One region of the Sporosarcina sp. P7 genome, then DNA from elsewhere that is predicted to be linked to it. Evidence: predicted binding sites of a transcription regulator. Region 1 holds the regulator's gene; the other holds the start of a gene.
The links. The regulator LexA, encoded in region 1, represses DNA repair genes until DNA is damaged. The targets are predictions, from matches to a motif close to CGAACATATGTTCG.

Region 1 (15,358 bases):
AGTGACACTCGTACCTGGTCAGTATCGCTTAGTGAAAATCTTTTTGAAACCTGTCGCTCCCTATTTTACAGTCACACTTGCTGTACCATTTATAGTGACTTCTAAACACGAAACAGAATGATTGTGGAATATAGATAATCATGAACTATCTCAGCTAATCAAAAGCTAAGATAGTTTTCATTAAAAGATATATTTAGTTGATGACCTATGTCTATTCTCCTTTTAAAATTACTTCAACCCCTTTTGATTCGTTAACTCCTAGGGTGTTTGGTATAATGTATAGAAAATGAGCGAGAAAAAGAGGGTTTACCATGTCTGAACATACACCAATGATGAAACAATATTTGAAAATTAAAGAACAACATACAGACGCATTTTTATTCTTCCGTTTAGGGGACTTCTATGAAATGTTTTTTGAGGATGCCGTCAACGCATCTGCATTATTAGAAATCACATTAACGAGTAGGGACTCTGGCGCAAAGGAACGTATACCAATGTGCGGCATACCTTATCACTCCGCAACAGGATATATTGAAACATTAATCCACAAGGGTCATAAAGTAGCGATATGTGAACAAATGGAAGATCCGCGCAACGTAAAGGGAATTGTGAAACGTGAAGTCGTGAAAGTGATTACACCTGGGACATTAACAGAAGGTAAAACAATTGATGTCGAAGCCAATCATTTTATCGGTGCCATCGATAGCTTGGGAAATCAATGTTATGCATTAGCTTACCTTGATGTTGGCACTGGAGAAGGAAAAGTAGAGTTGATTGAAGGAAGCGAGCGCACGTTACTAGCAGAAATAGAAGCCCTTAGCATGAAGGAAATTGTTGTGGATCAACAACTTCATGTGATGCTGGCGGAACTGTTTGAAAGTCGCGAAATCATGCTTTCAATAGAAGATACGGAGCATTCAGGATCCATTGCTCACGATACATATGAGCATCTGCCAGAAGAGTTGCAGGAAGTCTGCCGTAAGTTGCAATCATATCTACTCCGTATGCAAAAGATGGTTTTTGGTCATATTCGACCTTTCATCTATATAGAGAAAGATGCAAAGTTATCGATTGATGCGAACTCCATGCGGAATTTGGAACTCGTGCAAACTATTCGTTCGGGTAAAAAAGAAGGCACGTTGTTCTGGGTGCTTGATGAAACCGTTACTGCGATGGGTGCGAGGAAATTACGGATGTGGATTCACCAGCCTTTGGCGCAGCGCCAAGCGATTGAAGAACGTCTAGAAACGGTAAACAACTTACTGGATGAGTATTTCTTGCGTGAAGAATTACTGGAAGAATTGCAGGATGTATATGATGTAGAACGTCTTGCGGGAAGAATTTCCATGGGCAGTGCAAGTGCACGTGATCTTGCACAGTTACGAAACTCATTGTCACATATACCTAAACTAAAACAATTGCTTGAAGAATCAAAGCGACCGATGTTACAGCGATTTGCTGATCGAATGGATCCTTGCGGGGAAACATTCCAATTGTTGACGGATGCTATTGCAGTAAACCCACCGATATCCAGTAAAGAAGGTGGACTCATTCTAGACGGCTATCATGAAAAGCTGGACGAACTTCGTAATGCATCTCGTAACGGAAAGACATGGCTAGCGCAGCTGGAGCAAAAAGAGCGGCAGCTAACAGGAATTAAAACGTTGAAGATCGGTTATAATCGGATTTTTGGATATTATATTGAAATTACCAAGTCCAATATTCATTTAGCTGACTTATCACGCTATGAACGTAAGCAGACACTCGCAAATGCGGAGCGATATATAACAACGGAGCTAAAAGAAAAAGAAGAACTGATTCTAAATGCGGAAGCAGATAGCCAGACATTGGAACTTGACTTATTTCAGTCGATTCGTGACCAAGTGAAGGGCGATGTGCAAAGAATTCAACAACTAGCCTCTGTTATTAGTGAACTAGATGTTTTGCTGTCATTTGCTAAAGTATCCGAAAAGAATCAATATGTCCGACCAGAATTTCATACAGGAAAGGCTGTTGACATTCAAAATGGTCGACATCCTGTTGTTGAGAAAATGATGAGCCATTCATTATATACACCGAATTCTTGTACGCTAGCTGAAGATGAAAATATGTTACTGATTACAGGTCCGAATATGTCCGGTAAAAGTACGTATATGCGCCAAGTCGCTTTGACTGTAGTGATGGCTCAAATCGGTTGTTTCGTCCCTTGTGAAAAGGCTATACTGCCTATTACAGATCAAATCTTTACACGAATTGGGGCCGCAGATGATGTAGCGTCTGGACAGAGTACATTCATGATGGAAATGATGGAGTCTCAATATGCATTGGCCCATGCGTCGTCCCACAGCCTTTTGTTGTTTGACGAGATTGGGCGCGGAACGTCCACGTATGACGGGATGGCTCTCGCACAAGCGATGATGGAGTATATTCACGAAGAAATCGGTGCTAACACATTGTTTTCCACGCATTATCATGAACTGACACAACTAGAAAACGTTTTGGATCGGTTGTTGAATGTCCATGTCGCGGCGAAAGAGCAAAATGGTAAAGTCGTGTTTTTGCACAAAGTACTACCAGGTGCTGCTGATCGAAGCTACGGGATTCATGTAGCCGAACTTGCGGGTCTCCCTGCAGACGTGGTTGGACGTGCAAAAACCTTATTACAACGATTTGAGGAAGACAGCTCAACAAAAGGTGTGTCTTCGGTTTCGGAGCAGTTGGCTTTGTTTGAGACTGATAGTGAACCGACATTTTCAGTGGAAACTCAAAAATTACTTAATGAAATTGAAGCAGTCGATTTGATGAATATGACACCTATGCAAACTATGCAAAAAATAATGGAGTGGAAAGAACGCTTGACAACAGAGAAGAAGGGGTGAAGCGGATGAATCAAATTCACATCATGGAAGACACACTGGCCAATAAAATTGCGGCGGGGGAAGTGGTGGAACGTCCTGCTTCTATCGTCAAGGAGTTAGTGGAGAATGCGATTGATGCGCAAAGTACCAAGATAGAAGTATCTCTTATTGAGGCAGGTTTAACTTCGATTCGTGTGACCGATAACGGCAAAGGGATGTCTGAAGAAGACGCGATCCGCTGTTTTGAAAGGCATGCTACCAGTAAAATATCTAATGAGCATGATCTATTTCGAATCCGTACACTAGGCTTCCGTGGAGAAGCATTAGCAAGTATCGCTGCAGTATCAAAAGTATCGTTATGGACCTCGGATGGTGTTGAAGGGGCTGTAGTGGAAATTGAAGGCGGTAAAGTTCTGAAATACGAACCAGGAGCATTACGAAAAGGTACAGACTTTCACATACAACATGTATTCTTTAATACACCGGCACGTTTGAAATATATGAAAACAATTCAGACGGAACTTGGACATACGATAGATTTATTAAATCGATTAGCACTAAGTCATCCTACTATATCTTTTACGTTAACTCACGATCATCATGAAATTCTTAGAACATCAGGTTCAGGAGACTTATTACGGGTATTATCAGATATATATGGTGTCGCGGTTGCACGTAAAATGATACCGTTTCAAAAAGAAGATGCTGATTTCAAAGTGAAGGGTTTTATTACACTTCCTGAGATGACACGCGCATCAAAAAATTATATTTCACTTCTAATGAATGGCCGTTGGGTTAAAAGCTATGCAGGGACTCAGGCAGCTATTGATGCAATGCATACGTACTTGCCGATTGGAAGGTTTCCGATTGCAGTCATTGATATTACAGCAGATCCCATTTTAACAGATGTCAACGTTCATCCTGCGAAGCGCCATATCCGTATCAGTAAAGAAGGCGAATTATTTTCTTTGATAAAGGAAGCCATCAAAGAGGCTATTCAAGGAGTCACTATTATTCCCGACGCAGTAAAAAAAGAAAAGCCTATAAAAAGAGACTCAGAGCAGCAGACAATTTGGACGCCACCTTATCGCCGGCCGGAAGTAACGATTCCGTTACATGAACATGAAACTCAGCCAACCATTACGCCTGTGGAAGAACCTACTATAGAACAACCTTCACCTGTCTTCCCTGAAGCCGTTTTTGAGTCGCAGGAAGAATCGGTGCCCGAAGAGCCTGTCGTTGAGCAGAAACAGCAGGACATGAATCATTTTCCTTTCATTGTACCTGTAGGACAAGTTCATGGGACATATATAGTGGCACAAAATGAAGATGGATTTTATTTGATTGATCAGCATGCAGCGCAAGAGCGAATCAAATATGAATATTTTAAAGTGAAGCTTGGTCAGGTGGATGCGGGTGAACGTCAGCAATTACTTTTGCCACTTGTTTTTCACTACTCGGCTGATGAGCAAGTGAAGATCGAAGAGTGTAAGAGTGCACTAGAAGAAGTCGGGGTGTTTTTGGAAGCGTTCGGTCCAGCGACATATACAGTGAAAGAGTATCCCTCATGGTTCCCTGAAGGACAAGCTACTTCGATTATAGAAGAAATGATTGAGCAAGTACTCGAGAAACGCAAAGTAGATGTCGAGAAATTGCGTGAAGAAAGTGCAATTATGATGAGTTGTAAAAAATCTATCAAAGCAAATTATTACTTAAGACAAGAAGACATGGAACGACTGCTCACTGATCTAGGGGCTTGTCATAATCCCTATACATGTCCACATGGTCGTCCGGTATTGATTCATTTTACAACGTATGAACTAGAGAAAATGTTTAAAAGAGTGATGTAACAGTGCGTATCAGAGAGGAGCGATTGTATGTTTTCTACATTAGAAAGATCAAGCAGAATTCAGGACTTGAGAACCTTTTCATTCGATGTATTAGTTATCGGTGGAGGAATTACAGGTGCGGGTATCGCATTGGATGCGGCTGCTAGAGGATTTTCGGTTGCCCTAATTGATATGCAAGATTTTGCGGCGGGTACATCTAGCCGTTCAACAAAGCTGATACATGGTGGTTTGCGTTATTTAAAACAACTAGAAGTGAAAATAGTAGCAGAAACGGGAAGGGAACGGGAAATCGTCTTCCGTAATTCTCGTAATATCACGAAGGCCAGACCGATGCTATTGCCGATCTATCAAAAAGGAACGTATGGCAAGTACTCTACTTCTGCTGGACTTCTCGTTTATGATTTACTAGCAGGTGTTAAGCCCACTGAACGACGTGAAATGCTAACGAAAGAAGAAACGGCCGAACTTGAACCATTACTGAAAAAGGAACAGTTAAAAGGTGGCGGGCATTATGTGGAGTATCAGACTGATGATGCGCGTTTGACGATTGAGGTACTAAAGAAAGCGGCAGAAAAAGGTGCGCTATGCCTGAATTATATGAAGTGCGAACAATTCAACTTTGAGAAGGATCGTGTCGTGGGAGCGGTCTTAAGTGATCAACTAACCGGTGAACGATTCTCCGTAGCGGCTTCTATGGTGATCAACGCAGCAGGTCCATGGGTTGACGAGTTGCAGAAGAAAATCAACAGCAAGCAAACGAAACAATTGCATAGCACAAAAGGCGTCCATATCGTAGTAGATCAATCTATTTTCCCGTTACAGCAAGCAGTATATTTTGATAACTCAGATGGCCGGATGTTATTCGCCATTCCACGCGATAATAAAACGTATATTGGTACGACGGATACATTTTATACGGATGATAAACAGCATCCGATAGCGACAGAAGATGATATACGCTACATCATCGATGCGGTTCGCGAAACCTTTCCAAGTATTCATCTGCAACGTCAACATGTGGAATCTACATGGGCTGGAATCCGCCCATTGATTGCACAAGAAGGCAAGAATGCATCTGAAATATCACGAAGAGATGAATTGTGGGAAACAGTTCCTGGAATGCTGACGATTGCAGGAGGAAAGTTAACAGGCTACCGACAGATGGCGGAAGTCGTAGTGGATCGAATTGATGAACAGCTAGAAAAACCATCTATTAAGCGATGTGAAACAAAGAATATCACCGTTTCAGGAAGCGATTTCATAGACGATGAAGCTTTAAAGCAATTTATTGATCTGCAAGCTAAAAGAGCACCATTGTTCGGCTTAACTTCACAGCAAGGAGCGCGTCTTGCTTCATTTTATGGAAGAAATAGTGACCAAGTGTTCCAATTCGCTCATGCGATTTCAGCGGAAAAGAATAATTTGCCAATAAGTTTACGTGCAGAGATTTTATATAGTATTCATTGCGAAATGGTCACATCGCCAAGTGATTTCTTTATCCGTAGAAAAGGGGATTTATATTTCCAAATTGATGTGGTGGAATCATTGGCGACACAAGTAACAAACTACATGGCAAAGTTACTGCACTATACGGAAAGCGAGAAAACCATCTATGAAAATGATTTAAAAAATGCGGTTGCGGAAGCGAAAGGAAGTGCAAGTTCATGACAGATCAATGGATAGAAATGCGTGACGGCATTAAAGTGTATAGTATAAGTTATATACCTAAAACAAATCCGATTGGCCGTGTGCATATCATTCACGGACTGGCTGAACATAGCCGTCGCTATGAAAGATTCGCACAGTACTTGCGATCACAAGGGTATGTCGTGACGTTACATGACCAGAGGGGTCACGGGAAGACAGCTGTAGAAAATGGCTATGTATACGGCTATCTCGGTGACTCTACTTCATTCGACCAATTGGTAGACGATGCGTTTGAAGTGAATCAATCCTATAAACAGCAATACCCCGAGCTTCCTGTAGTACTAATCGGACATAGTATGGGTTCGTTCGTTGCAAGACGTTATATACAGCTATACGGTTCAACGGTTAGTAAAGTGGTCTTATTGGGTACTGGGACCAATTCCGAACTCATGGCACATGCTGCGATTGCACTAGCTACGTACAGAGAAAATACATTACCTAAAGAGCAACCGGATGAGTTTTTAAATGGTTTGGTCTTTGGCAATTACTCCAAACAATTTCCTGATGAAGGGGAATTTGCATGGTTATCACGCAATGTAGAAAGTGTAACGGAATATCAAGCAGACGAAGCATGTGGATTCGTGCCTACAGCACAAATGTTTCGTGTATTGCTAGAAGGATTAAATTCTTTGGAAGCGCCCGAATTCTTATTGAACATTCCAGATGAACTGCCGATATTATTACTCTCAGGTACAGATGATTTAGTAGGAGACCGTGCGAAAGGTGTTTGGAAAGTAGCCAAACAATTTGATAAAGCGAATCAACAGCAAGTCACTGTCGTGCTCTATGAAGGCGGAAGACATGAAATGCTTCAGGAAACCAACTATAAACATGTGTATACGACTATCGTAGAATGGATGAAACGACATGAACCTACCCGTTGATGTACTAGCAGTCGTAGGACCGACTGCTTCAGGGAAGACAGCACTTAGCATAGCACTTGCAAATTCATTTAATGGGGAAATCATTAATGGAGATGCCATGCAAGTATACAAAGAATTAAATATCGGTACAGCAAAAATACATCGTTCTGAAATGCAAGGAATCCCGCACCATTTCTTTGATGTAAAAGAACCAACTGAATCGTTTTCTGTAGCGGAATATCAACAAGCAGTCAGACAATGGATAGCGGATATTCAATCTCGCGGAAAACTACCTATTATTGTCGGAGGTAGTGGAATGTATGTTCAGTCCGTTTTGTTTGATTATCGATTTACAGAACAAGCGGCTGATCCTGCAGTGCGAGCGCGCTTAGAACAGGAACTTGAATCAGAAGGCGCGGATGTATTACATGCACGACTTGCAGAATTGGATCCGAAAAGTTCGGAAAAAATACACCCAAATAATCATAGACGTCTAGTACGTGCGCTAGAAATCCTTGAAGTGACGGGTCAAACAAAACAAGATCATGAACAGCAGCAAGGAAATCAACCCATGTATCATTCCTTAATTATTGGATTAGATCTTCCGCGAGAATTACTGTATAAACGAATCGATCTGCGTGTGGAACAAATGATTCAGGTGGGATTGTTCAATGAAGTAAAGCAACTCTGGAATAAAGGTATTCGTCAAACCCAATCAGTACAAGCGATAGGTTATAAAGAACTCATTTCCTACTTTAACGGCCAATTGACAAAAGAGCAGGCAATAGAGGCGGTAATGAAAAACACACGTAATTACGCAAAGAGGCAGCTGACATACTTTCGGAATAAGTTGCCTGTTCAGTGGGTAGATGCTAATCAGTCAGAGGAAGAAATTTTTCAAACAACCTGTAAGATAATAAAGGATTTTGAGAAGTGAGTATGGAATAACTACATAACAGTGACAAGGAGGCAATTGAATGGCACAAGGAAATATGCAAGATACGTTTTTAAATACTTTACGGAAGAATAACACATTTGTTACGATTTTTTTATTGAATGGTTTTCAGTTAAAAGGTCTAATTAAGTCGTATGATAATTATACGGTTTTACTGGAAACGGAAGGTAAGCAACAACTTATTTATAAGCATGCAATTTCCACATATTCTCCTGCAAAACCAGTAATTTTAAAAGATGAACTATAAACAGGCGCTTGCCTGTTTTTTTGTTGTCTTTCGTTTGGTATATAGACTCCATCTGCTAAAATAGGATATGACAAAATGAAATGAGGTACTACACATGCAAATTACCCCCATTAATGAAGAATTACTAACTAGATCACAAGAAGCGGAAGAACTAATCGCTCCGTATGTGAAGACGGTAGAAGAAATTGCGTTTTTTAACCAAAGAAAAGTCTTACAAGCATTCAAACAAAATCATGTAAGCGACTTTCATTTATCGGGCTCAACTGGGTATGGCTATGATGACAGCGGTCGTGATGTATTGGAAAAAGTATACTCAGATGTATTCGGTGCGGAAGACTGTCTCGTAAGAAATCAAATCATTTCCGGTACACATGCAATTACGATTAGCTTGTTTGGAATATTGCGCCCGGGTGATGAACTTCTATATATCACAGGTAAACCATACGATACGTTGGAGTCTATCGTTTCGGGAAATGGCAAAGACACAGGTTCACTAGAGGATTTTCAAATTTCTTATCGGCATATTGATTTGAAAGAAGATGGCTCAGTTGATTTTGAAAAAGCAAAAGAAATGATTTCATCGAAGACGAAAATCGTGGCGATTCAACGTTCTAAAGGCTATTCAAGCAATCCATCATTCAGAATCCATGAAATTGAAGCGATTATTAAGGAAATCCGTAACATGAAAGAGGACGTTGTAATCTTTGTAGATAATTGCTATGGAGAATTCGTGGAAATGAAAGAGCCTGTTGAGGTTGGAGCAGATCTTATGGCGGGCTCACTCATTAAAAATCCAGGTGGTGGACTTGCCAGAACAGGTGGTTATATAGCCGGTAAGAAAGACTTGGTTGAGAAGTGTGCATATCGTATGACATCTCCCGGTCTAGGGGCTGAAGCAGGAGCCTCTCTCGATACGTTACTGGAGATGTATCAAGGTTTCTTCTTGGCACCACACGTAGTCAGTCAGGCCGTTAAAGGTGCGCTATTCACATCCGCATTTTTAGGCAGCTTTGGTATGGACACGACTCCGCATTACAGTGAGCTTCGAACAGATTTAATTCAATCCGTGAATTTTAAGAACGCTAAACAAATGATTGCATTCTGCCAAATGATTCAGCAAAATTCACCAATCAATGCCCAATATGCACCGGAGCCTTCCTATATGCCTGGTTATGCTGATGACGTCATCATGGCCGCGGGAACGTTCATTCAAGGCTCTAGTATTGAATTGACAGCTGACGGTCCGATTAGGCCACCATATACGGCATATATTCAAGGAGGATTGACTTACGAGCATATAAAATCCGCAGTACTAGATTCTATGGAACAATTACTTGAAAAGAAATTGGTATAAAGAAAAAAGTGTATCGAAAACCTATTGAGGTTTCTCGATACACTTTTTTGATCATTAATGAATCATACGGAATACACCGATCACTTTTCCTAGTATAGAAACTTGATCTACAATGATTGGCTCCATAGAGGAGTTTTCCGGTTGGAGTCGGAAATAGTCTTTCTCTTTAAAGAAACGTTTGACTGTTGCCTCATCTTCTTCTGTCATAGCCACGACAATTTCACCATTACTTGCGGAATGCGTTTGCCTGACAATCACGCGGTCTCCGTTTAGGATGCCCGCTTCGATCATGCTATCCCCTACAATCTCCAACATGAAGACTTCATCCTCAGATGAACCGAATGTATCCGGCAAAGGAAAGTACTCTTCAATATTTTCAATCGTCGTAATTGGATTACCTGCTGTAACTTTACCGATCAACGGTACATGCATAACACCACTTTTTAACTCGTCCAATCCCTCTGGATCCAATATTTCAATGGCGCGAGGTTTTGTAGGGTCTCTCCGTATGAAACCTTTACTTTCGAGTCGTGATAAATGACCGTGGACCGTTGAACTTGATGCAAGACCGACAGCTTCTCCAATTTCACGAACGGAAGGGGGATACCCTTTTAAACGTACTTCTTCTTTTATAAACGCAAGTATTTCTTCTTGTCTCTTTGATATTTTCTTCAACAGATTCACCTCTTCTACTAGTTTGCAAGCAATGGAATACTGAACCACTATTTTGAATATAGTATAACATGTGTTCGATTACTAATCAAACAAAGGTTCTAATTTTACTTGACATAGAATCATATGTTCTCTTATAATTAAGAACAGGTATTCCGAACATGTATTCTAAAAGCGTAAATTAGAGGAGGAGTTATGATGGAGATTATTAAAGAATTTATTAAAAATAATTATTATTTTGCAGTATTATTAGTAATTTGTGTATCATTTGCTTGGGTTCAATTCGATAAAATGGCTGAGGAAGATCACTATATGGAGATCGTTATTAATGAAGGAGATACACTGTGGCAGTTGGCTTCCAATTACTCGGAAGATATACCAACTACCCACTGGATCGAACAGGTACGTTCTTTAAATGAATTACCTACGGATCAAATCGTTTCAGGTGAATTACTGCGTGTGCCTGTTAAAATTAATAAACAAACAGATATTCGAGTAGCTGAAATAGGAGTGGGATCTAAATGATGGAAAAGAAATGTGTAATATACTGCCGAGTGAGTACGGAAAAAGAAACACAAGAACAATCTATTGTAAGGCAGCAAGAAGAACTAGAAAAATTAGCTGCTGAATTATCATATGATTGCGTTGGAATCTATACAGATCGTCAGAGTGGATATGACATGGATCGTGAAGGTCTTCTGTCCATGTTGGATCGAATTCAAAACGGTTCAGTGGATGCAGTATTCATTCAAGACGAAACACGATTAGGGCGGGGCAATGCAAGAGTCGCGATATTGCATGTAATTGCCAAAAGTGAAACGATCGTGATTACCAATCATTCAAACGGTACGATAGAATTGAATGAAATGGACTCGATGTTGTTGGAAATTCTGGCAATCGTAGAAGAATACCAACGCAAACTACATAATGCAAAAATACGTAGAGGGATGAAGCGTGCTGTTGACAGGGGCTATGATCCATCGAAGAATTTGCGAAATATTGACCAAGGAGTGGGGCGTGAAAGACTTGAGCTTCCGATAGAAGAAATTGTCTCGCTTCGTAACAAAGGTCTTACATATGAAGAAATTGCAAACGTGTTAAATGGATTAGGTCATGCTGTCAGCAAGGCCACGGTTCATAGAAGATATAAAGAGTTTGTGGCACAAGAACACTAATAGGTTGCACTTTTCCTCCAGGTTGTTTACATTTTATTAAACGACTAACTTATGGAGGTTTTTAAAGATGCTCTCAGAAAAAAAAATAAAACGTATTAATGAATTAGCAAATAAAAAGAAAACAACAGGATTATCGATCGAGGAAGCAAAAGAACAGACCCAGCTCAGAAAGGAATACTTGGAAACATTCCGTTCCAGTATGCGTGAAACTATCGAATCGGTCAAAGTAATGGACCCAGAAGGAAATGACGTAACACCTGAAAAAGTCAAACAAGCTAGAGCGAATCAAAAACCACTAAATTGATGATAGGTAAAGGATTAACATTGTAATTAACCGTGGAATTGACTACACTAGAGAAGGAATATCTACTATAAAACACTCATATGAGACAGGACGGAAAGGATGTACAGCATGACCGAAAAAATCGATCAACTGGCAATAACGACAATCCGAACATTATCAATCGATGCGATTGAAAAAGCAAATTCTGGTCACCCCGGATTACCGATGGGCGCAGCGCCAATGGCTTATACACTATGGACGCAACATTTACACCACAATCCATCAAATCCACAATGGTTCAATCGTGATCGCTTTGTACTTTCGGCAGGACACGGCTCGATGTTACTCTATAGCTTGTTGCATTTAAGTGGCTATGGTCTGACGATTGATGACTTGAAAAATTTCAGACAATGGGATTCAAAGACACCAGGACATCCGGAATATGGACATACAGTGGGAGTTGAAGCAACTACTGGACCACTTGGACAAGGAATTGGTATGTCTGTAGGTATGGCAATGGCTGAAAAACATCTTGCAGCAACTTATAACAAGCCAGGTTTCGATATTGTAGATCACTACACATATGCACTGTGTGGAGATGGTGATTTGATGGAAGGTGTAGCAGCAGAGGCAATCTCGATGGCAGGTCACCTTCAGTTAAACAAACTAATCGTACTTTATGACAGTAACGATATTTCTTTAGATGGCGATTTGGATATGTCATTCTCTGAGAACATTAGAAAACGCTTTGAATCATATGGCTGGAACTACGCACGAGTAGAAGACGGCAATGATACAAAATCAGTTTCTGATGCAATCGAAAAAGCAAAAGGCAATACCGGTGGGCCAACAATCATTGAAGTGAAAACTGTGATCGGCTATGGTTCACCAAACAAATCTGGTAAAGCAGATGCACACGGTGCGCCATTAGGTGAAGATGAAATGGCACTTACGAAAGAGTATTACAAGTGGACATTCGAAGAGGACTTCCACGTTCCTGAAGAAGTCTATGACCGTTTTAATTCAGCAACGGATCAACTGGGTGTTCAGTCAGAGCAACAATGGAATGATTTATTCGCAAGCTACGAAAACGAGCATAAAGAATTGGCGGCACAGTTCAAACAAGCGATTGCAAATGAACTGCCAACTGATTTGAAAGAACAAATGCCAGTTTATGAAGCGGGTGCTTCTGTAGCGACTCGTTCAGCATCCGGTGAGTCAATCAATGCATTAGCGAAAGCAGTTCCAGCTTTATTCGGCGGTAGTGCGGACCTTGCAGGTTCAAACAAGACGACGATTAAGAATGCAGGTGATTTTACTGTAGACAACTATGCGGGCCGTAATATATGGTTTGGTGTTCGTGAATTCGCGATGGGGACGGCTTTAAACGGCATGGCTCTCCATGGCGGGGTGAAAGTGTTTGGCGGAACATTCTTCGTGTTTAGTGATTATGTACGTCCTGCTATTCGTCTGTCCGCATTGATGGGCTTACCTGTGACTTATGTCTTCACACATGACAGCGTGGCTGTCGGTGAAGACGGACCTACTCATGAACCTGTGGAGCAATTGGCTTCATTACGTGCGATGCCTGGATTGTCTATCATCCGCCCTGCTGATGGAAATGAAACATCTGCGGCATGGCATATTGCTACCACTTCAAAAGACACGCCAACTGTCCTAGTATTGTCTAGACAAAACCTTGAAGTATTGCCTAAATCACAAGAACTTGCGATGGAATATGTACCAAAAGGTGCGTATGTCATATCATCTGCTACTAAAGAGCAAGCAGACGGTTTACTACTTGCAAGTGGCTCGGAAGTAAGTCTTGCGGTTGAGGCACAGAAAGCTCTTAAAGAGCAAGGTATCGACGTTAGTGTTATCTCCATGCCTTCTTGGGATCTATTTGAGAAGCAGGATCAAGCATATAAAGATTCTGTTCTGCCAAAGAACATCAAGAAAAGAGTGGCGATTGAGATGGGCGCTTCTCTCGGGTGGCATAAATACTCAGGCGATGAAGGAACTGTCATGGCAATTGATACATTCGGTGCAAGTGCACCAGGCGACTTAGTCATTGAAAAGTATGGCTTTACGGTTGAAAATGTCGTGAAGGAAATGACAAATCTAGTAAATAAATAAACTGACCTAACGCGCGGCTTTTATTAAAGAGCCGTGTGTTTTTTTGCGCAGCTTTACGACAATAATAGTGAGGAAGTTTTCCGCAAACTGACACGATTTACTAAGGACAAGTTCTATGATAGATAGTAGGAGGTGTTCTTTATGAGGAAGTATGAAATTTTTAAAATTAAGTCAGCGTATCAATCCTTCATAATGGGGCGTGAACGTTTATTATTTGAGCTACTAACAGTAGGTCCTTCTACGAACTATCATGAAATTGAATATTTATGTGATCAATTAAATCAAAGAGAACTTGATCATATCATTCAGAATAACTTGGCGAAAAGTTTTGATGAACTGGATTCATATCATAATGAATACCGTTTGACACACTTAATCAAAGGAGAAGTCTTCATCAAAATGGGTACGCATAGTATACAAGTGTATTGTCAAGGATCACGGATGTTGGATCTAGATCTATTTGTAGCGCTATCCTCTTCAACAGATCGTTTTTTTGCCGTGATGAATGAACAGGAAGAATGTGGGTGGCTCAAACCACTTAAACACTCTGAACGCATGATACTAGAAAATTCGATGATGTAAAAACTTCCGCACAATTTGCATACAGTCATTGCTATTCACTGCTGCTATGTTGTATAATCCTTCTTGGTAGTATGTAATCGAACTATTTTTATGAGGGAGGTTTGGCAGTAATGACTTTATGGATAGCAATTTTATTGATCGTCGTCGCTTTGATCGGCGGAGTAGCTCTCGGCTTTTTCATAGCACGTAAATATATGATGAATTATTTGAAGGACAATCCGCCAATTAATGAACAAATGTTACGTATGATGATGATGCAAATGGGACAGAAACCTTCTCAAAAGAAAATTAATCAAATGATGGCTCAAATGAACAAGGTTCAAGACAAGCCAGCCAAAAAAAAATAAAGTAAAACTCCGTGATTAGCAAGTTCGCTGACACGGAGATTTTTTATTTTCTATTATATTGTCATGAATATAAACGGAAGCGATTCAAAAACCTTTGAACCGTTTGTAAATATTCATCGGGGTTATCATTATACGATTTGGCATGTGCTCCTTTCGCAAAAAGCTTCATCATTTTATCGCCTTCTTTTAATTCGTATAACTCTTCCGTCATTTGCGGCAAAATGAACGTGTCTTCCATGCTGTGGATGAATAACACGGGTTTATCAATAAACTTCATTACTTCGCGGGGGGAAACCGCCGCTGAAGTATAGCCATCACGAATTTTTAAA
Region 2 (15,358 bases), on a different contig from region 1:
TACGAACGACATTACGGTAAGCGAACTGTCGAAAAGTCATTCACATTACCTCCAAGTAATGACAACACATTCAAGATACGCTGGAAAAATGTTTGCCGGCGTTCATCTTTATAGATTTCATTGAAAAACTCTCCATCTTTAATAAACAGGACACGGTCACAATAGCTCGCAGCAATCGGGTCGTGCGTCACCATAATAATGGATGTCTGTTCATGTTGGTTAATATGTTCAAGTAATTCGAGCACATCTTTCGCTGAGGTTGAATCAAGATTCCCTGTCGGCTCGTCCGCTAACAGAATGCTCGGTTGATGGATGAGCGCCCGTCCTATCGCGGTTCGCTGTGCTTGTCCACCCGATAGTTCATCCGGTCTGCGTTCCAAAATATCTTCCAAATTCAACTTTTGCGCCATATCTTCAACTCGTTTTTTCATTTCTTCAACAAGTAATCCGTCAAGAGTTAACGGTAACACCAAATTTTCTTCCACCGTCAACATTTGCAGTAAATTGATTTCCTGAAAGACGAAACCAATTTGCCGTCTACGGAATAAGGCGATTTCGTTTTGACTGAGCTTTTCCGGTTCCACGCCTCCGATGACAATCTTGCCATAGGTCGGAATATCCGTGGCCATCAATAAGTTCAACAACGTCGTCTTACCACTTCCGGACGGCCCCATAATTGCAACGAACTCCCCTTCTTGCACATCGAAGTCTAATTTATTCAATGCACGATGTATGACTTTTCCTTCATAGATTTTCGTGACATCTTCCATCTTAACGACCGGTTGCGTCATCTACTTTTTCACCCGCCTCTCCGTCTTTAAATAATAATGCGATTGTCGTGCCTTCTCCTTGTTTCGAGGAAATCGTCAGTTCGTGACCGAGTTTCTCACAGACTTCGGATGCGATATACAGTCCCATACCCGTCGATTCTCCAGATAATCTACCGTTTTCTCCTGTGAAGAAAGCTTTCGTCACCCGGTGTATATCAGATGCCGGTATGCCGATTCCCTCATCCTTAATTTCAAGACACAGTCCTTCTGGTAGCTGGACTGCATTCACATGTATTTTCTTACCTTTTTCAAATGTATATTTCACTGCATTCGTAATGAATTGATTGAGCATAAACTTGATCCACTTTCGATCCGTCGCGACGGTTAAGTGTTCATCCACATTCAGCACAGGAAACAGACCGTTCGCAATGAAAAGTCGTTTGTTCTCATTTAGCACTTCTTGCAAAATTTGTCTCAGCAATAGCCGCTCAATTTGCATATCTTCTTCAAATGTTTCAAGCCGTGCATTGACAAGGACGATATCCAATCCATTTTGGATGCGTCCCACTTCCTGCTCGAGACTCTTCTTGTCCACTTCCTCTTCTTGCAATAATAAATTAATGACCGAAATCGGTGTTTTCATTTGATGCACCCATTGATTCATGAAATGTAAATGACGATTTTGTCTATCATATAATGTCTGTACTTCATGTTGGTACAGGCGATATAATTCACGCGTAAATGCTGTCGTCTGTCGATGTTCGGGCGTCATAATGTGCCGTATCAAAGCATCTTCCATTTGCTTCGGTTTTTCGACGATCTTTGCATAATACGTACGCCGCATGATGAACTTCGCTCCCAAATAGCCCGCCGTAAGTAAAATACTCATCGCGACCGAATAGATGGCCGTATTCGGATTGCGAAAGCCGTCAAGCCAAAACAATAGTAGTATGAACGATACGAGTCCGATCTGAAACAACATGAACGATACATGCTCTTTAACGAACAGTGTAAATGCCTTCATTTGACTTCTGATTCCGGCATGAAACGATACCCCGCGCCACGCACCGTTTCAATCCAAGAGTGCACATCGTAATCGGTCAATTTCTTACGCACACGAGCCATATTAACGTTAAGCGTATTTTCGTCGACAAATGATTGATCATCCCACAATTCTTCGAGTAACTTTTCGCGCGATACGACTTTCGGCGACTCGCCCATCAGCAATTCTAGAATGACGCATTCTTTCTTCTGAAGTGGAATTTCTTCTTTGCCTTTTTGTAACGTCATTCGTTCTATATATAACGTCAAATCACCCGATACAATCATGCGCTCCGACTGATTTGGTGAATACTCACCGAATGATCGACGCAAATGGCTTTTAATTTTCGCCAATACAATTTCATAATGGAATGGCTTCGTTATAAAATCATCGCCTCCATTTTCAAGCGCAAACACTTGATCCATATCACCTGAGCGCGCCGAAATAAAAATAATCGGACACACCGTATGCTGTCGTAGCTGACGGCACCAATAGTAGCCGTCATAAATCGGCAAGTTAATATCTAAAAGCACCAGATGTGGATTATACGCATTGCATTCTTCCACGACTCGATCAAAATCCTGTATAATTGCGACTTCATATTGATATTTCTCAAGCGTTCCCGCTAACAATTTCGCGATTTTTATATCATCTTCTACAATAAATATTCGATGTTTCACCGTGACCCCTCACTTTCTGATTATGTTAAGTATAGCGCATTTCCCACCACACATAAATGAATCCTCGTACACAAAAGCGCATGCCCCGCAAGACATGCGCTTCCCCTTAATAGATTACATTTACAAATTCTTCGAGCTGAATACCACCAAGGATTTTTTCAACGTCCATAGACTCCATTGCGTCTGTGATCGCCTTGCGCTCATATTTCACACCTTTTAAACGATTTTCAATTTCTTGGACATCGCCCACACCGAAAAAGTCCCCGTATATATTCACGTTCTCTATACTACCTTTTTCCACTTGCAAGCGAACATCAATTCCACCAACAGGAAAACGTTTAGTCTGCTGCAAGTTGAACTTCGGTGAACGGCCGTAATTCCACTCCCAGTTGCCATAGCGCTCCGCAGACAATTCACGGATTTTTGTCCAGTCTTCATCCGTCAACACACGATACTCAATATTTTCTTCACCGTCGAACATCGAATTCAAGATTTCTTGTCTAAACTGTTCAATTGAAATAGGCTCTTCCAAGAATTCCGAAATATTCGCGACACGGCTACGAATCGACTTGATCCCTTTTGACTCAATTTTGTCTTTCTTCACTTTGAGTGAATTCACGACACCTTCCATATCTGTATCAAACAACAACGTCCCATGGCTAAACATGCGATCCTTTGTTGCGAATTGTGCATTTCCGGAGATTTTGCGTCCATCAATCAAAATGTCGTTACGCCCAAGCAACTCTGCTTTAATCCCCATTTTCGCAAGCGCATCTGTTACAGGTTCCGTGAACTTTTTAAAATTACGGAACGACTCCCCATCATCTTTCGTAATGAAACTAAAATTCAAGTTTCCTTTATCATGATACACCGCACCGCCACCTGACAGTCTTCGTACGACGTGGATACCATGACGATCGACAAACTCTGTATTGATTTCTTCCACTGTATTCTGGTTTTTCCCAATAATGATGGAAGGTTCATTGATATAAAACAGCAAATACGAATCTTTGTCTACGTCCATCGTGTTGAGTACATATTCCTCAATCGCCAAGTTAATACGTGGATCTGTAATGCCTTGATTATCAATAAATTTCATATTTCTTCTCTCCTCACAAAATTGTCACAATTTATTTTCAGTCAATTCTCACAATTGGAAGCACTAAAATAGCTCAAAAGCGCGTCATAATGGGCCTGAATCCATTTTAACAGAAAAATAAATGAAATGTTGACTTCTGATATCTGTTATAATACAATGTGTATATACCAAATAGTTATACAACAAACAAAAGGGGATGGATGGATATGGTAGAAAGCATCGTAGAGTTTTTCAAGAACTTGCCGGCGAAGGTTTGTGCGACATGTGGAACTGAAATTGAAGAGCAGCACGAGTGTTACTCTAATCAATGTAATCATTGCAACGTAAAATAAAAAACTTTCATTCGGCGAATATTCCTATATTCGCTTTTTTTTTTGCGTAGATACATAGATGTGGTATTTTTCGCAGTTTGCTAGGCAAACCGCGCCATTGTGGTGAAACATTGCGCTAAAACAAACGATGACCGCGCTATTCCTCTAGCAAACCGCGCTAAACTCACCGACAACCGCGCTATTCCTCTGACAAACCGCGCCTTACTCGCTGACAACCGCGCTATTCTCCTGACAAACCGCGCCATAATCGCCGACAACCGCGCCATTCCCCTAACAAACCGCGCCTCCCACTCAAATCCACTTACTATACAACATAAAAAATCCGTACAACGAGTGTTGTACGGATTTTATCATGTTACGTAAATAGCTTCGCCAGCACTTGATCTTTCGCTGCGACTCCTTGATCGATACAGTCAGGTAAACCGACTCCATTATAGGATGCACCCGCAAGCTCGACCATCGGGAACGCGAATTGCATTTCCTCCCGCGCGCGTAAGACTTTCTCTTTATGGCCAACGCGGTATTGCGGTCTGTCCTCTTTCCAGCGTGTTATGATACAGAAATCCGGTTCACCTTCAAGCTTGAGAATATCTTCCAAATCTTTTCGAACGATTTTCTCTATTTCAGCATCTGGTAAGTCGACAATCGCTTCTTCCCCAACGCGTCCGACGAATGCACGCACCATCACTTTTTCGTCAGGCGTAGTTGTCGGCCATTTACGGTCGACAAGTGTACAAGCCGTAATGGAATGATTGCTACTGCGTGGTACTAAGAAACCCGTCCCATCAATATCGCTTTTCATCGCCTTTTTTGGATAACCTAAAGCGACAGTTGCGACCGATGTCGTCGGAATCGTTCCTAGCTCTTTCAACAGACCATGTGGTTCAAACAAATGGCTCGCTACGGTATGGCTCGTTGACATGATGACCGCATCCGCTACGATTTGCTGTTGATCATTCAATGTCAGAACGGCGCGGTCGCCTTGTTTCATTACGCTAGTGACACGCGTACCTTTCATAACGTGGACATCTGTCAACTGTTCTTCGAGGGCTATTACCAATGAATCCAGACCATTTTTAAGAGTATGGAAAGCTCCCGTTTTCTTCGAACTATGACTGTTCTTTTGCGGCAGTTGTTTGGGAGTGGTCTTTCTCATTCCTAAAATTAAGCTGCGGTGATTTTTTTCCACTTCATAGAACTGTGGAAAAGTTGATTCCAGACTCATATGATCGATATCGCCTGCATAGACGCCCGACAATAATGGCTCGATTAGATTTTCCACCACTTCAGTACCAAAGCGACGCCGGAAAAACTTGCCGAGCGACTGATCTCCAGTTATTTCAGAACGTGGTAATACAAAGTCGCCCGCCGCACGTATTTTACCGCTCAAACTAAATAAACCGGATGTAATGAAAGGTTTGATTTCTGTCGGTACACCCATAACAGCACCTGCTGGGATTTTGTGCATTTGATTATGCAGATAGATATACGCTTGCCCTGTTGCGTTGCGAACAAGCTGATCTCCAATACCCAGTTCAGTCGCTAATTGGTCTACACTTTGTTTACGGATCAAAAAGGAGTCCGGACCGCGTTCGATTACATAGCCATCTCGACGGACTGTTTGGATTTTTCCACCAAGTTCTGTTGATGCTTCGATCATGATGATATCTATGGGAAGTCCTTGTTCACGGGCATCTTTTTGCATATAGTACGCTGCAGCGAGACCCGTGATTCCGCCGCCGATTATGACTACTTTTTTTCGTTCACTCATGTCCTTTTTCACTCCGATCCAATTGAATTCATTTTGTTGCGTGTAATTGATCCATTACAGCATCAGCCATCGCATCAATGAATAAAGGATCGGTATTCGGCATGGCAGGTCGGTGGTACGCTGCGCCGATATCGTCACATACTACTTTACACTCGTAGTCGTTATCGTATAGAACTTCCAAGTGGTCCGATACGAAACCAACTGGTGTGTAAACGAATGATGTATATCCTTTTGTTTCAAACAAGTCACGTGTTAAGTCTTGTACGTCCGGACCTAACCAAGGTTCAGGTGTTTGCCCTTCACTTTGCCAACCGAGTGCATATGTTTTAACGCCTGCTGCTTGTGTGATCATTTCTGCTGTTTCTTTCAACTGATCAGCATATGGGTCACCATTAGCCAGAATCTTTTCTGGTAACGAGTGAGCAGACACGATCAAGCAAGAATTCTTACGCTCTGTCTCGTCCATCGCATCATAGGTTTGACGCAATTGGTTCGCCCAGTACTCGATGAATTTTGGTTGCTTATACCAACTTTCAACAGAAGTAAGTGTAATCCCGTGCTTGTCCGCTTCCTCTTGTGCACGACCGTTGTATGATTTAACGGAGAACGTAGAGAAATGTGGTGCCAATACAATAGATACTGCTTCAGTAATCCCATCATCATGCATTTCTTGTATTGCATCTTCGACGAATGGCGCAATATGCTTTAGACCGACATAGACTTTAAATTCTATTTCGTCTTGTGCTTCATTCAAACGTGCGCCTAATGCATCCGCTTGATCATCTGTAATCCGCGCAAGTGGTGAAATGCCTCCGATTGCTTCATAGCGATTGCGAAGATCTTCCACTTGTTCCGGAGCCGGCGGACGGCCTCTACGGATATGCGTGTAATACGGAACTAGATCGTCATAGGAGTTTGGCGTTCCATACGCCATAACGAGTAAGCCCATTTTCTTTTTCGTCATCATTTTCACCTCATGGTTGGATTGTTATTTCGAACGTAATTCTCTACTATAGTCATGTACGAAAGCTGTTAAGCGTTTCAATGTTGCAGGTTGTACTTGAGGGAATACGCCGTGACCTAAGTTGAAGATGTGGCTACCGTGCTCTACACCTTGTTCAACAATAAGCTTTGCACGTTCTTCGATGACTGACCAGTCCGCTAGTAACATCGATGGATCCAAGTTACCTTGCACTGGTTTTGTGATACCGCGTTCACCAGCTTCTTTTATAGACAAGCGCCAATCCAATCCAACTACGTCGACTGGTAGGTCATGCCATTCATTCGCCAAGTGGCTTGCACCTACTCCGAATGTAATCAATGGAATATTTAATTTACGAAGTTCTGAGAAAATACGAGTCATAGTAGGTTTAATGAAGATTCGGTAATCCGATACATTCAATGCGCCTACCCATGAGTCGAATATTTGCACGGCTTTCACGCCCGCTTTAACTTGTGCTTGGATATAACTAATCGTCATATCGGCTAATTTATCCATTAGTGCAAACCAAGCTTGTGGCTCAGATACCATGAAGGATTTTGTCAGGTTATAGCTCTTTGAAGGGCCGCCTTCGATCATATAACTCGCAAGTGTAAACGGTGCGCCTGCAAAACCGATCAAAGGTACATTCAATTGTTCTTGTGTCAGCATTTTGATCGTATCCAAAACATAAGGAACTTGCTCCTCTGCTGAAAACTCACCTAAGTTTGCGATGTCTTGTGCAGAACGAATTGGATTGGAAATAACAGGGCCTACGCCTGATTTAATCTTTACGTCTACTCCAATACCTACAAGTGGTGTAACAATATCTTTATATAAAATAGCTGCATCTACATCATATTGATCTACTGGAAGTTTTGTTACATACGCACATAGTTCTGGCTGATGCGTAATTTCTTCCAAGGAGTATTTTTCTTTGATTTTAAGATATTCCGGCTGTGAACGTCCTGCTTGACGCATGAACCAAACTGGCGTGTGTTCAATTTCTTCGCCTCTCGCAGCACGTAATAGCGTATCGTTAAAAGTTGACATATTCAGAGATACCTCTTTCCATATTTTTAATTTCTTTCACGTAACTCTTATACGTTCTCATGATAAACCGTTGACAGGTCAATGTATAGTGAATTGCGCCTTTGTCATAATTTTGTGCTAGGATACCCCTCACTTCTGCCATGCTTTAGACAATCATTCCTAACTTGCTTGCAATTAGTGTTTGATTCGGGAGATTTAAGGGAATTACTCTAGGTAGAATCATACACTGGTAAAGAGTGCTTTTAATCAAACTTAGCACACAGACGATCGTTACTAGCCAAAGGAGGAATTTTATATGAATATTTATATGACAACTGGCACGATGGGTTTTATGGAGAAAATCAAAAACCAACATGCTGATGAGTCAATACTTTTAATGAATGGCGGCGGCAATACGCTGTTGCTACATGAGACGAACGGCAAGAGCATATTTCAAACGCCGAGGAAGTTCGAAGTGGTAGGTTCTTACGGTAGCCTGACAGAACCTGGATTCTTCGCAATGGACAACGTCGCGGTGACAGATGAAGGCAAACCTATTTTCGAACATCAGTACAAGCACCTAGGAGAAAAACTGCAAAACATGCCCGGTTTCGTAGCATACCGCTTACTGCGTCCAATCGGATCAGATACGTATACATTGCTGACACAATGGACAGAGCGACGTTTGTATGACATCTGGTATAACTCCCCTGGTAATCAATTATCCGATAAGACGGTTTTTAAGGATGCAGGTGGTGCTACACAACATATCTTCACAAGCGCTCCATATACTACACATTATAAAACACCTACTGAGGAGGTTTGACGTTTTGACGTCAGACCTTCTTTTTTATGTTGAAAGTTGTCAACCCTATAATTTACACACTCTATTTAGTCACTTCATTTACCCAAAAGTTTAAAACACGTAGTTTGCGATGTGGCCTACTGCTTGCTATACTGAACGAGTTGATTGACTTATTTGTCTATTTGAAAGGGGTTTTATTAATGAGAGAACAATTATTTCAGAAACTAGAACAATCTTATGACGATATGGTAGAGATCCGCCGATATTTACATATGAACCCCGAAGTGTCATTTAAAGAAACGAAAACCGCAGCTTATATCGCTGACTTTTATAAACGTCTCGGAGTAGAAGTACGTACTGGAGTAGGCGGCAATGGTGTCGTAGCAAGAGTCAAAGGTACAAAGCCAGGAAAAACAGTTGCTTTGCGAGCAGACTTTGACGCATTACCTATTCAAGATCAAAAAGATACATCATATGCATCCACTATACCTGGTGTCATGCATGCATGTGGACACGATGGTCATACCGCCACGCTCCTTCAATTAGCAAAAGCTATGAATGAAATGCGTGATGAGCTTTCTGGCGAATACGTATTTATCCATCAACACGCAGAAGAATTGGCTCCAGGTGGCGCCATTGCAATGATCGAAGACGGTTGTTTAGAAGGAGTCGATGTCATTTTCGGCACGCATCTGTGGTCACTTTTCGAATCAGGTGTCATCTATTATGCTTCAGGCCCGATCATGGCTGCAGCGGATCGATTCAATATTACCATTCAAGGAGCTGGCGGCCACGGTGCATCTCCCCATCAAACGAAAGACGCTATCGTAATCGGTTCACAGCTTGTGATGAACTTACAACAAGTCGTCTCAAGACGTGTTGACCCCATCGAATCAGCTGTACTATCCATCGGCTCATTCGTCGCAGAAAACGCTTTTAATGTCATCGCTGACCAAGCTGTTCTGGGCGGAACTGTTCGTACATTCACCAATGATGTACGCAACCTCATGGAATACGAAATAAAGCGTGTAGCTGAAGGTACAGCCTTGGCTCACGATTGTGAAATTACTGTAGAATACTTCCGTGGATATCCGGCAGTGATCAATCACGAAAAAGAAACAACCTACCTGAAAACTGTTGCTGAATCCATTGCGGATCTAAGTGGTGTAGAAGAAATGCAACCACAAATGGGTGGAGAAGATTTCGCCTACTACCTTGAAAAAGTTCCGGGTACTTTCTTCTTCACAGGTGCCCGTCCGGCAGAAGCCTATCCTCACCACCATCCACGTTTTGACATTGATGAAAAAGCTATGATTGCAGCAGCTAAGACGTTAGGCGCAGCGGCTATTGAGTATCAAAACTGAAGTGAAGTCATACACTGAAGATCACGCCTACGAAGGTAGCGTTGTCTTCAGTTTTTTTAATTTCACTGTACGATTACTATTTGAATTGGCTCACCGCAGTATTTCCCAAACGCGTCCGCCTGCTACATCAATCCACATCATTTCTTCACCTATCCATTACTAATCGATAAAATTCACCATATTAATAGAGTATTTACTATTTTCCAACATTACAGTTGATTTTAGTTTTTTCTATACTATAATTAATACGTATATGGTCCTATAAAACTGGGGGGAACAACATGGCTAATCCACATTATCTATCATCTTATATTGTTACATTTCATACTTTTGCATTACTTCATGGACAACATGCAAATCCGTACTATACAAAAGTAGTAGAAAGCGACCGGACTTTTATTGTCGAGAAAACACCACTAGAAATTATGAGAGATTCTTGTGCACATTACCGTTCCAACTTTGAATCCATTATTAACAGTTCCAAAATTGATTTGAAAAATCGTCCAAAGCCACCGATCATGCTGACCCATTCAAATGACCGGCCTTTATTATTTTTCCCTTTGCTGTCCCCCACTTTACATAAAAACTCATGGGTAGCTTATCATGCAGTAAAAGACGTTGTTCAACACGAGGACGGCGTGACCGTTATGTTAAAAAATGATACGCAAATGCAATTGGATACTTCGATAGCTACTGTTTATCGCCAAATGGCGCTATCACATATTTTGTTTCAACGATTTGAAAACGCTCAAGAGGAATTGCGAAGTTCCTATTATATGATCATGGAGCCGAAGAGTTCTGATTCGACAATTTCCTAATATACAGATTCAGTAACTCTTCTGACCGGTTACGTAAGCGAACATTTAAATAACGACGCATATCTTGATAGCCATCATATAAAAATACATATTCCGTAAATAGTTCATCTGTTGAATGGCGTATCACTCGCATTTTATGCTCTTGTAAATACAAAGCAGTGGTTCGTAAATCAGCAGAAACTGTGTTCATCGTTTCGTCTAACAAATTAAGATATGGACTTTTCAATTTAAACGGAACCTCCTCCAGTAACCGACGGTCTCGTTCCATAATCGTCAATAACATAGGAAGGTAAATGTAGTTTTCCAAATATGGCATTGCCTCTGCGGGGATCAAAGGCATTGATATCGCCTCCTAATAGAACATATGTTCCTAAAATGATTATAATTCCTTTAGCGAAGAAAAGCAAGCGCTATTAGTATGGCTTTTTCGCATAAAAAAACTCCCAGTTGTACGAACTGGAAGTTTTGACACTCAATCGATAGTTAAAACAAGTTTATTCGTTTCCTGGTTCATCACCAATAAAGTGGATAGAGAACACTTTCCATGTCCCATCTTCTTTCGTGAAAACAGTTACTTGGCGACCTTCGGGTGCATTTTCTACTCCTGTCTCACTGTCCGTGAATGTCGTTTTCAACGTAGAAAATACCTGTGCGCTATCCTTTGAATACTTTACAATCGTTTCATTATCTGTTTCACGTTTCATCGTAGTATTCTCAAGCATTTCTTCCATAGCCTGACGCTCTTCTTCCAGATCATAGCCTTCGGTAGAAAGCGTAGCAAGATAACCTTCTACGTCTTGATTGTTCAATGTTTCGATATAGCGTTCAAAAGCCGCTAGAATTTCATCTTTATCTTCTTTTGGCACATCTATAGCTTCTTCCACTTGGTCGCCTGACATGCTGAACCCTACTTTTTTATCGTCTACTCCATGATCGATAGCACCATTGCCCGGTGCAGCTTCGCTAGTTTCTGGATGGTTCTCGTTTGTTTCATCTGGGTTATTACATGCGCCTAATACGAACGCTAAAGCCATGGACGCGACTGCCACTTTTTTCTTCATATGCTCCTCCTACGTAGAGAAAAAGGCCTTCTACGTACAAAGACCTTTTTCATTCTATTATTATTTTACTTCTACCCAACCATTTTTGATTGCTGTAACAACAGCTTGTGTCCGGTCATTTACGCTCATTTTTTGCAAAATGCTGGAAACGTGGTTTTTCACCGTTTTTTCCGAGATGAAGAGCGTTTCACCAATCGTCCGGTTACTCTGGCCATCTGTTAATAATTGTAGAACTTCACACTCACGCTTCGTCAATAAATGAAGGGGGCGACGAATGTCGTTCTGCTGGAAGGATCCTTTATGTTCTCTCTCACTCAAACGTCGGAATTCTGTTACTAGATTATGCGTGATTTTTGGATGTAAGTATGATCCACCATTTGCTACTACTTTGATTGCTTGAATAATTGCGTCTGCATCCATTTCTTTTAGCATGTAGCCGAGAGCGCCTGTTTTCAAAGCATGTGTAACATAGGACTCGTCGTCGTGAATGGATAGCATGATAACGCGCGCATTTGGAAACTCTTTCACTAATTGCTCCGTCGCGTCTACACCATTCATGCGTGGCATATTAATATCCATCAGCACTACATCTGGCTCATACTCTCTATACAATTCAACTACTTCGACACCATCGTCGCCTTCTGCTACTACGTTAAACGATTCTTCAAAATCCAAAATTCGTTTAACTCCTTCACGGAATAATTGGTGATCATCTACTATCAAAATTTTTGTCGCTTCCATTTCCTATTCCTCCCAGTAATTACCTTACTTACAGATCTTCGTCCAATGGAATTTGAAAAAGAATCGAAGTGCCTTCCCCGACTTTCGAGGTGACTTTCATTTTTCCTTTCAATAACTCCACACGTTCTTGCATTCCAATGAGACCGAATGATTTCTCTTTTACTTCATTTGTATCAAAGCCGAGGCCTTGGTCTTTAATCAATATATTAACCGATTCACGTAACCATTCGATTTTCACCCATATTTCATCAGTTTTCGCATGTTTAATACTGTTATTTACTGATTCTTGTATGAGACGGAAAATACCTACTTCAAAATTGGAAGCAAATCTTTTTTCTGCTCCGTTACTTTGAAAATGAATGATTAGCGGCGCCTCGTACTCGCTAATGGTCAATAAATACTTTCGCAATGTCGGAACAAGCCCTAAGTCATCCAAAGCCATTGGTCGCAAATTATAAATGATACGACGTACTTCAGATAACGCTCCCCTAACCATTTCTTTTAGGTAAGACAGCTCTTGCATTGCTTCTTCAGGACCTTGCCGAACAAACGTTTTTTCGATTAAACCGGAACGCATCAAGACATTGGCTAGCATTTGCGCGGGTCCATCATGAATATCACGTGATAAACGTTTACGCTCTTCTTCTTGGGCCTGGATAATCTGAATTGCAAAGTCTTGTTTATGGCGTGCAGTTTCCAGTGCTGTAGTTACATTTTTCAAATCAGATGTTAAATATGTCATCACAGTGGTTACTTGGTTAACAAGCTGGTCTGCCCTTTCAATTGTCGAGAGCAGCAACATAAGTCGACGTTCAAGTTCATCCCGTCTTTCACGAAGTTGTTTCTCTTCCATTTTATTAATGGAGGCGCGTACAAGCAAGTCATTTGCCACACCATAAGCTTGTTTAACTTCTTCTTCACTATATGTTACAAAGTCTTTTGATACAGTAGCAAGACGCTTTCTAGAATGGCGTGATAGGTTCTCTAGAGAATCCCCTTCAGTTATCACATGAGAAATACTTTCTTTCACTTCTGCTAACTCTGTTTGCATTTCTTCATAACTTCTGCGGCTTTGTTCACTAATTAAGAAGATATCGCCTTTTGAACGATCCATTACATTAACCATGTTGCCAAATATTTTCTCCATCTGTTGAATGTCAATTGCCTTGTCGTTCAAATAACTCCCTCCCGCACTTGTTTATGTGAAAATTTGCAAAGTGAGCATTATTGCAGTTTAGCCTAAATACTTATACACTTCTTATACAGTATATCATTTTAATGATGAGAAAGTATTATAAGTATATTACAAATGTAGGGGGAACGACAAATGCGAGCTAATTATAAAACCGTAAAACTGTACGGAGAGAGTGAATTCGTCATCCAAAAATCCCGTTTTCTGTCATTTGTCAAGAGAGTCGAGACAGAACAAGAGGCATTGGACTTTATTCAGGACATCAAAAAGGACCATCATACAGCTACACATAATTGTTCAGCTTATATCATAGGAGAACATGACCAGATCCAAAAAGCGAACGATGACGGTGAACCTTCTGGTACAGCCGGCTTTCCTATTTTAGAAGTTCTAAAAAAGCAACACCTAAAAGATACCGTGATTGTCGTCACTCGCTATTTCGGTGGCATCAAACTCGGTGGTGGCGGATTAATCCGCGCTTATGGCAAAGCAGCTTCTGAAGGCATTGCCGCAACAGGTGTTGTGGAAAGAAAATTACAAGCACAAGTTAAAGTTTCTATTGATTATACATGGCTAGGTAAAGTAGAAAACGAAGTAAGGCAATCCGACTACCCGTTAAACGACATCATCTATGAAGAGGACGTTGAACTCTTTTTATATGTTCCTGAAGAAGATCAAGAGATTTTTGTGAAATGGATGATGGAATTAACGAACGGCCAGGCAATCATCGCCACAACCGGACATAAATTCCTAGAGTTCGACATCTGACTATACGTCCAATCGAAAAGCGGGTATAATGGTAGAAGGTGGATCCTATGAGCATTAGGTCTAATTTTATTTGGTCACTATGGATTTTTATGTGAAGATGTGTAACTTATCACCAGAATCAACTTCCCATAGATTCGCCATTGACGGTTTTTTTCTGCCGTACACCCTGGAGGTTTAAAATGAAAAGAGAAGAATATCGGAAAATGAAGGTTTCTAAAACGAAGCGCTTTTTAAAAATAGCATTTTGTACGTTCATTATCGCAGCCGTAGTTATTTCTACTTATGCATTCAAGCTTCATAACCAAGCAATGAATGTACTAGATCGTTCGTATGAACCTATCGCCAAGCAAGATCCGCCAGAAATATATGTAGAACCTGCAAAAGATAAAGTGTCGATTCTATTGATTGGCGTAGACGAAAGCGAAGCACGCCAGGATCATGAAGTGCACGGAAGATCAGATGCTTTAGTGCTTGCAACTTTGAATCCTAGAACCAAAAGCATCAAACTCGTCAGCATACCTCGTGACTCCTATGTTTATATTCCACAGGTAAACTATAAAGATAAAATTACACACGCCCATGCGTACGGTGGAACGAAAGCTTCTATTGATACAGTTGAAGAACTATTTGATGTTCCAGTCAACTATTACGTCAAAATGAACTTTAATGCATTCATCGATGTTGTAGATGCACTTGGCGGTGTAGAAGTTGAAGTTCCATACGAGCGTATCGAGAAAGATGAAAATGATAAAAATGCGATTCATCTAATGCCAGGACTTCATCGCCTGGACGGGCGCCACACATTGGCTTTAGCACGTACTCGTAAACTAGATAATGATATCGAGCGCGGTAAACGTCAGCAAATGATTCTTCAAGCCATGATCAAAGAAGCGACATCGATTAC

Region 2: CSV60_RS12125 (YhjD family protein) is a predicted target of LexA. The motif match lies at 11,050-11,063, and genes of this name have one in related genera.

The regions. Positions count from the first base shown of each region.
Region 1 covers NZ_PDZF01000002.1:150,778-166,135, forward strand. Annotated here, with positions in the region: gene CSV60_RS03350 (immunoglobulin-like domain-containing protein) at 1-121, shown strand, start outside; gene mutS (DNA mismatch repair protein MutS) at 312-2,879, shown strand; gene mutL (DNA mismatch repair endonuclease MutL) at 2,885-4,708, shown strand; gene CSV60_RS03365 (glycerol-3-phosphate dehydrogenase/oxidase) at 4,736-6,376, shown strand; gene CSV60_RS03370 (alpha/beta hydrolase) at 6,373-7,299, shown strand; gene miaA (tRNA (adenosine(37)-N6)-dimethylallyltransferase MiaA) at 7,283-8,215, shown strand; gene hfq (RNA chaperone Hfq) at 8,256-8,480, shown strand; gene CSV60_RS03385 (methionine gamma-lyase family protein) at 8,575-9,834, shown strand; gene lexA (transcriptional repressor LexA) at 9,889-10,509, opposite strand; gene yneA (cell division suppressor protein YneA) at 10,702-11,031, shown strand; gene CSV60_RS03400 (YneB family resolvase-like protein) at 11,028-11,681, shown strand; gene CSV60_RS03405 (DUF896 domain-containing protein) at 11,749-11,985, shown strand; gene tkt (transketolase) at 12,094-14,100, shown strand; gene sirA (sporulation inhibitor of replication protein SirA) at 14,242-14,682, shown strand; gene CSV60_RS03420 (YneF family protein) at 14,793-15,029, shown strand; gene CSV60_RS03425 (alpha/beta hydrolase) at 15,091-15,358, opposite strand, start outside.
Region 2 covers NZ_PDZF01000012.1:19,662-35,019, forward strand. Annotated here, with positions in the region: gene CSV60_RS12065 (FtsX-like permease family protein) at 1-40, opposite strand, end outside; gene CSV60_RS12070 (ABC transporter ATP-binding protein) at 12-791, opposite strand; gene CSV60_RS12075 (sensor histidine kinase) at 772-1,794, opposite strand; gene CSV60_RS12080 (response regulator transcription factor) at 1,791-2,492, opposite strand; gene lplA (lipoate--protein ligase) at 2,599-3,591, opposite strand; gene yhfH (protein YhfH) at 3,798-3,923, shown strand; gene hemY (protoporphyrinogen oxidase) at 4,279-5,694, opposite strand; gene hemH (ferrochelatase) at 5,723-6,658, opposite strand; gene hemE (uroporphyrinogen decarboxylase) at 6,683-7,726, opposite strand; gene CSV60_RS12110 (antibiotic biosynthesis monooxygenase family protein) at 8,022-8,531, shown strand; gene CSV60_RS12115 (M20 family metallopeptidase) at 8,711-9,874, shown strand; gene CSV60_RS12120 (competence protein ComK) at 10,156-10,692, shown strand; gene CSV60_RS12125 (YhjD family protein) at 10,655-11,032, opposite strand; gene CSV60_RS12130 (nuclear transport factor 2 family protein) at 11,187-11,753, opposite strand; gene CSV60_RS12135 (response regulator) at 11,814-12,494, opposite strand; gene CSV60_RS12140 (sensor histidine kinase) at 12,523-13,671, opposite strand; gene CSV60_RS12145 (YigZ family protein) at 13,822-14,454, shown strand; gene CSV60_RS12150 (LCP family protein) at 14,634-15,358, shown strand, end outside.